DNA from 3 places in the Ensifer sp. SL37 genome. Region 1 is predicted to be linked to each of the others. Evidence: predicted binding sites of a transcription regulator. Region 1 holds the regulator's gene; each other region holds the start of a gene.

Evidence for each region. The regulator LexA, encoded in region 1, represses DNA repair genes until DNA is damaged. The targets are predictions, from matches to a motif close to TGTTCNNNNTGTGTTCNG.
Region 2: parE (DNA topoisomerase IV subunit B) is a predicted target of LexA. The motif match lies at 1,019-1,036, and genes of this name have one in related genera.
Region 3: OVA00_RS03450 (ATP-dependent helicase) is a predicted target of LexA. The motif match lies at 1,058-1,075, and genes of this name have one in related genera.

Annotation. Positions count from the first base shown of each region.
Region 1 covers NZ_JAPPRN010000006.1:3,644,114-3,646,380, reverse strand. The annotation lists gene OVA00_RS29930 (hypothetical protein) at 191-532, shown strand; gene lexA (transcriptional repressor LexA) at 621-1,343, opposite strand; gene OVA00_RS29920 (hypothetical protein) at 1,580-1,831, opposite strand; gene OVA00_RS29915 (hypothetical protein) at 2,218-2,267, shown strand, end outside.
Region 2 covers NZ_JAPPRN010000006.1:3,885,409-3,887,675, reverse strand. The annotation lists gene parE (DNA topoisomerase IV subunit B) at 1-899, opposite strand, end outside; gene OVA00_RS31090 (alpha/beta hydrolase) at 1,112-2,032, shown strand; gene OVA00_RS31085 (UbiA family prenyltransferase) at 2,263-2,267, shown strand, end outside.
Region 3 covers NZ_JAPPRN010000001.1:762,882-765,148, reverse strand. The annotation lists gene OVA00_RS03450 (ATP-dependent helicase) at 1-992, opposite strand, end outside; gene OVA00_RS03445 (hypothetical protein) at 1,368-1,547, shown strand; gene OVA00_RS03440 (hypothetical protein) at 1,756-2,070, opposite strand; gene cysG (siroheme synthase CysG) at 2,064-2,267, opposite strand, start outside.

The DNA of each region.
Region 1 (2,267 bases):
CACCTCGTTAAATTTGGTTTGGCGTTCTGCCTTAGGGCAGCGCGGTAAAATTCGCGACACGTCCGCGCAAGCCACGTCTCCTATGCCTCCGTCGGATCTTATCGCTTCGGTGAATTCGGTAGAGGGGGAACGATGACTCCGCTGAGATCAACCGCATCGGTAGCGTCCGTCAACATTAAGAACGGAGGCAATGGCATCAATGAAAAAGAGACTGATCCTGACGGCGTTGGCGTGTTTTGCGGCGACCGCTATTGAGGCGCGCGCGGACGACCTGGTTTTCCAGCTGAAGAACAACACCGGCGCGGTACTGACGAATTTCTATACGTCGCCGGTCGGCGTCAATGAATGGGAAGACGATGTTTTCGGTCGGCAGGTCCTTAACCCCGGCGAGAGCATGGAGATCACCATTGCCGACGGGCGGGACGTCTGCAAATACGACATGCGATTCGAATTCGAGGAAGGCTCGGCCCTCGATACGACCGAGGACACGCAGGATCTCTGCGAACTCGGCGAATACACGATCCACGAATAAGCGATCTGGATTTCAGGTCGCCTTAAATGGAAAGAGCCTCGCCACTTTCAGTGGCGAGGCTCTTCTGATTCGGCGTTCTGCCTGGAATTCAATGGTAGCGGCGGATCAGCCCGACGAGCTTGCCCTGGATCTTCACGCGATCCGGTCCGAAAATGCGCGTCTCGTAGGCGGGGTTGGCCGCTTCGAGCGCAATCGACGCGCCCTTGCGACGGAAGCGCTTCAGCGTCGCTTCCTCGTCGTCCACGAGCGCCACGATGATGTCGCCGGGATTGGCCGAGTTGCCGTTGCGGATGATCACCGTGTCGCCATCGAAGATGCCGGCCTCGATCATCGAATCGCCCTTTACTTCGAGGGCGTAATGCTCGCCGCTGCCGATCATGTCGAGCGGAACGGTAATGTCATGGGTGTTGTTCTGGATCGCCGAGATCGGCACGCCGGCAGCGATGCGCCCCATCACCGGGACGGAAACAGACGTGCTTTCGGCGACCGGCGCCGGCTTCGGCGTGGCAGGAGCGGCGGCCGGCGGCTTTCCGAGGCTGCCCTCGATCACGCTCGGCGAGAAGCCCCTGCGCGGCTGTTGCTGGCCGGCGGCGTAGGCTTCCGGAAGCTTGATGACTTCGAGCGCGCGTGCCCGGTTCGGCAACCGGCGAATGAACCCGCGTTCTTCGAGCGCCGTGATCAAGCGGTGAATGCCGGACTTCGACGCCAGGTCGAGCGCATCCTTCATTTCATCGAAAGACGGCGGTACGCCCGACTCCTTCATGCGTTCGTGGATGAACAGAAGCAATTCCTGTTGCTTGCGGGTCAGCATGGCACGTCGCTCCAGAGGCGTGAAACAAATCAAGAACAGACACTATCTGTTCCATATGTGTTCCGCAAGTGCCTAAAACTCCGTGAATTCAGGCAATTGGCTGCTTCTGTGGGGGGCGATTGGTCACTTTTGCGGGAGCGGGGCGGTTTTCGGCGACGGTTGCGTCCCAAAACAGCGCCGGGCAGGTCAATCGCGCGCGTGATTCGAAAGAATCGCGGCTCTCTTCGCGGAGAGACTTAAGTCGCTTGCGAGGCCGAGCAGGCGTCTTCGAACTCCTTCACCGTTTCGGCGCTGTTGTCTTCCGGAAGCACTGCGTCGGCCGCATCGGTCGCAACGGGCGTATCGCCGTCATAAACGAAGGACTGGATGTAGAACGCGAGCGCGCCCTTCCAAACATTGCGTCCATCGATCTGATGGCACGGCACGGCCCGTTCGAAATCGGTCTGGAGTTCATCCACCGTCGCGGCACTGAGCTTGACGTCAGGCATATTGGGCGATGCGACTATCGAAGCGAGAAGCAGGGCGGCAAGCACGGTGATCGTCCACTTGATGAAGGGGTGGGACTACGGGTTGGTAAACGATGTGAACCGCGCTTTCGTTCCGAAGTCCAGCAAGCATGGCGATCACTCTGCCATGTTCAACAGCTCTTTGCCCGCAGGCTGTGGCTGATTTGCGCCAGCCGCTCCATCTCAAGCTCGTCTCGGCCGTTCTTCATGGACCGGCGCGGAGAATGCATCGGAGCTGCCAGCTTTCGCATCGGGCCTGGGGCGCGCAAAAATCCCTGCGGGGAAGGGCCTTCACCGTCTCGACAGGCCTCTAAAAAAAGATAACTTTGCGTGGATAGTGGGGTGGTTGCATGCATAGATTGTCGTTGGTGGTGCTCGGCCTGTTGCTCACGGCTGGAGCGGCGTCTGCCGAAGAAGG
Region 2 (2,267 bases), 240 kb from region 1:
GCCTTCTCCGATTTGCCGGCAAAGATCTCGCGGGTAACGGTGAATTCCTTGCCGAGCGTCGCCGCCAGATAGTCCTTCAGGCCGCCAGGGAAGTGAAAGACGGCCTTGTCCGGGATCTCCGAACCTTCCTGCAGCAATGACGGATCGCAGGACCAGCGGATCTCGACGCCACCGAAGAGATAGGCTTTCGAGCGCGCCATGCGGAAAAGCCGGCCGGGCTCGAAATGCGCGTGCGGTCCGAAAATATCCGGGTCCGGATGGAAGCGGACGCGCGTGCCGCGGCGATTGTGCACGTCGCCGAGTTCCTCGAGCCCGCCCTGCGGAATGCCGCGGGAGAAGCGCTGGCGATAGAGCTTGCGATTGCGGGCAACCTCGACTTCGAGCGCGTCGGAGAGCGCGTTGACGACGGAAACGCCGACGCCGTGCAGACCGCCCGAGGTCTCGTAGGCCTTGCCATCGAACTTGCCGCCGGCATGGAGCACCGTCATGACGACTTCGAGCGTCGACTTGCCGGGGAATTTCGGATGGTTTTCGACCGGGATGCCGCGGCCGTTGTCGGTGACTGTCAGGAAGCCGTCCGCATCGAGATGGACCTCGATGAAGTTCGCATGGCCAGCGACCGCTTCGTCCATCGAGTTGTCGATGACTTCGGCAAAGAGATGGTGCAGCGCCTTTTCGTCGGTGCCGCCGATATACATGCCCGGACGACGACGGACCGGCTCAAGGCCCTCGAGCACCTCGATCGCCGACGCATCGTAATCGCTGCCATCGCTGCCTTTCGGGGCAGGGCGCGGCTCTTCGCGCGCGCTGGGGGCTGCAGCCACGGCCGGCTTGGCGCTCGGCTGGACGGCCTTCGGTTGCTCGGGCATTGAGAAGAGGTCGCTGTTGTTGTCGTCCATGGGGCCGTTCGGATCGTTCCTGTCGTTCGGGAATGCCAGAGGCCATAGCAAGCCCCAGGCTCTGCCGCCATCCCCCGGCGGTCGAATCACCTGAATTCTGCCAGACTCTCACAGGATACGCGAACAAAAGGAGAATTTCTGGCGCCGGCCGCCGATGATTTTTCGCACGAACGGCCGTGTTTCGGGCCAAGTGTTGCTTTGCGGTGCGGCCAATGGCAAGGCTTGCGGCGAAAGAGGGAGCCCGTCATTTGGCCGTGTCCACAGTTGTTTTTCCGTTTCGTGCCTGCCTGTTCGCCCTGGCCTTGGCAATTGCCGCCTCGCCGGCAGAGGCGCAGACGCTCAAGCCCTACAAGGACGATCTGTTCTCCTATGCCAAGGTGCTCGACCAGAAGGATGGCGGTGACGACCTGACGGTCGACTACCAGGAACTGCGGGATATCAACGAACGCGACGAAATCCCCGAACGCCGGGTGAAGCGCGCCTACGTCTCGCTTGGCGTGAAGAACGAGCAGGTCAATGAAGCGCTCGATATTGGTGGCCGCGCGCTCGACGTGACCCGTGTCGGCCCCGATCGCGGCGCCAGCTTCTCGGTCATCTTCATCCATGGCCGCGGCGGCGACCGTCGGCTCGGTGCCAACGACTTTTCCTTCGGTGGAAACTTCAACCGGCTGAAGAATCTCGCCGTCGCCAATGGCGGCGTCTATTACGCCCCGAGCGTCCACTCCTTCGATACGGCAGGTGCCGCCGATATCGCCGGCCTGGTTCGATACGCGTCCGAACGTTCCGGAGGCCGTCCGGTCGTGCTCGCCTGCGCCTCGATGGGAAGCTTCATCTGCTGGGGTGTCTCGCGCGACGCCTCCGCCGTCGCAGCACTCTCAGGCATGATGGTCATGGGCGGCGTCAGTGATCCGGACTTCACGAAAAGTGCCGCCTACAAGGCGAAGCTGCCGATGTTCTTCAGCCATGGAAGCCGTGACAGCGTCTATCCCGCCGAAGGCCAGAAGGCGCTCTATCGCTCTCTCAAGGCCAAGGGCTATCCGACGCGCTTCGTGCTTTTCGAAACCGGCTCGCACGGAACGCCGGTGCGCATGACCGACTGGCGCGATGCGCTGAACTGGATCGGCAGCCGCTAATGCATGTCGCGCAAAAGTGTGCAGCGGTTTTGCGGCAGCGACATGCATCAAAACAAGAGCCTAAGGCCTGGTGCGTGAATCTTCGTTCACGCGACAGGCGATAGGCGTCGCCCTGCTGCTGCGGATTTGTTAACCAGCCCGCCAATTTGCGAGCGAAACAAAGGCCTGCGTTTCCACTCTGGAAAGTTGAAGTCGTGATGATACCGGCAACTATGGCTGGGATGGACTTCATGGA
Region 3 (2,267 bases), on a different contig from region 1:
AGGTTCTTGGTAAATCGCTCCCGCGCCAGGCCGATCACGCCGTTCGCAGCGGCGAGGATCGGCTGCGTCGAGCGGTAGTTCCGGTCGAGGGTGATGACGTCGGCAGGCTCGGGCGAAAAGGCGTTCGGGAAATCGAGAATATTGCGAACCGTCGCAGCCCTGAAGGAATAGATCGACTGGGCGTCGTCGCCAACGACCGTCAATCCGTGGCCGCCGGGTCTGAGCGACATCAGGATCGACGCCTGCAGCCTGTTGGTGTCCTGATACTCGTCGACAAGAACATGATCGAAGCGTCCGCCGATATCTTCGGCAAGCTCCGGATCGGAAACCATCTGCGCCCAGTAGAGCAGGAGATCGTCATAATCGAGCACGTTCTGCGCCTGTTTGGCATCGACGTAGGCCGCAAACAGCGCCTTGAGCTGTTCGTCCCAGCCGGTGACCCAGGGATAGGCCGACTTCAATACGTCGGCAATCGAGCTTTCGGAGTTCACGACGCGTGAATAGATCGAAAGGCACGTTCCTTTCGTCGGGAAGCGGCTTTCCGTCTTCGAGAAGCCGAGCTCGTGGCGCACGAGGTTCATCAGGTCGGCACTGTCCTCCCGGTCGTGGATCGTAAAATCCGGGCCGAGACCGATTTGTTCGGCGTAGATGCGCAGGATCCGGGCGCCGATGCCATGGAAGGTGCCGGCCCAGGAGAGCGCGTCCGTCATGACTGCAGCGTTGTCGCCAAGGACCTGGCGGCAGATGCGCGCGACCCGGCGGGTCATCTCGGCTGCTGCGCGTCGAGAAAAGGTCATCAGCAGAATGCGGCGCGGATCGGCACCGTTGACGATGAGATGCGCGACGCGGTGGGCGAGCGTATTCGTCTTGCCGGAGCCGGCACCGGCGATGATGAGAAGCGGGCCGCCGACCTGTCCTTCCGGCAAGCCGATACCGTGCTCGACCGCCTCACGCTGGCGGTCATTGAGTTTTTCGAGATAGGCGGCGCTCATGCGTTCCCGTTCGTTTTCGTCGCACTCAGTCACTGCCCGCATCGATTTGCATCCAAGAGACGGGCAGGAACAAAGAAAGAACTAGCAATTTAGCATCCAGATGGAAACCCTGACGTCGCCGAGTTTTCCCTCCTGCAACGTCGGAATGTCACTCTTCCAAGGTTTTGATGACCTGCGAGATCGCCGATGGGCTTGATTGCTGCAGGTAAGGCCAATCGGCCCTGGATCGAGATCTGTCGCGGGTGATCGCCGGCTTATCGATCGGCCTATACCTCTGGCTGTGCGCCGCACGAAGAACGCGCGACGGCTTGTGGCCTTATATAGTAGATTAGAAATATGCTCCGCTCCTGCGTCCACTCGAAAGAGGAAGAGCACATGGACGAACGGAGCGTTGAAAATACCTGCGAGGCCACCGGCTCGACCGCCGAATTGCAGGAGATTGCGCGCAAGCTGGCGTCGCTCGCCCAAGAGATCAGGTCAATTGCAGCGACCCCGCTCGGCGAGACGGTCGTACTCGACGAAAGCGGCGATGGATCGGAAACGGCAGTCGACTGATGTCGGCCGCGGCGCAGCGGCTTTACTTGTTCGGTACAGGCATTCATTCCTCAATTGGGGGATGGCCGTGATCTGCCTGCGCGCTTAGAACCAGCCTACGGTGGCGACCTTGGGATATTCGGGACGTCGATACGAGGCGATGCCCTCGAATATCCCTTGGTGCGTCAGCGAGCCGCTGCCTTTTCGTACGGGGGCAGCATTGAGCTTGTCACGCTACGACCGTCATCGTCATTTCGATGTAGGCGGCAAGGCACAGGGCTGAAGCCAAGATGCCCGGCGTTGAAGGCACGGCTTGCATTATTTTCGCGAAGAACATACCGCCGGCGATGAGCAATCCGCCGAAAAGCAGACCGTGCTCTGCAACAGCGAGGCCGATGGCGCAGAGGTTCACGGCACTCGCAACCATGGTGAGGGGCGCTGCGGCCAGCGCAGCGTTCGATTGAGCCAGGAAGATGAGCCTGAAACGCGGCCAGCTGAGGCCGATGGCGAGAACGATGAACACCAGGGACATGCCCATCAGCATGCTCCGGCGAGAGTGCGCTCGATCGATACGGCCTGCTTGTCTCGGGCCGAAAACACGTCGCCGACAGCGATGAGGACCGGGTTGTCGTAGCCGATCTCCCCTATGCCCTCCGGGATTGTGGCGAGCATGCCTCGCCAGCTGCGTTCCGTCGGACGGCTGACATCGCTCATAATCACGGCCGGTGTTTCAGGTGAACG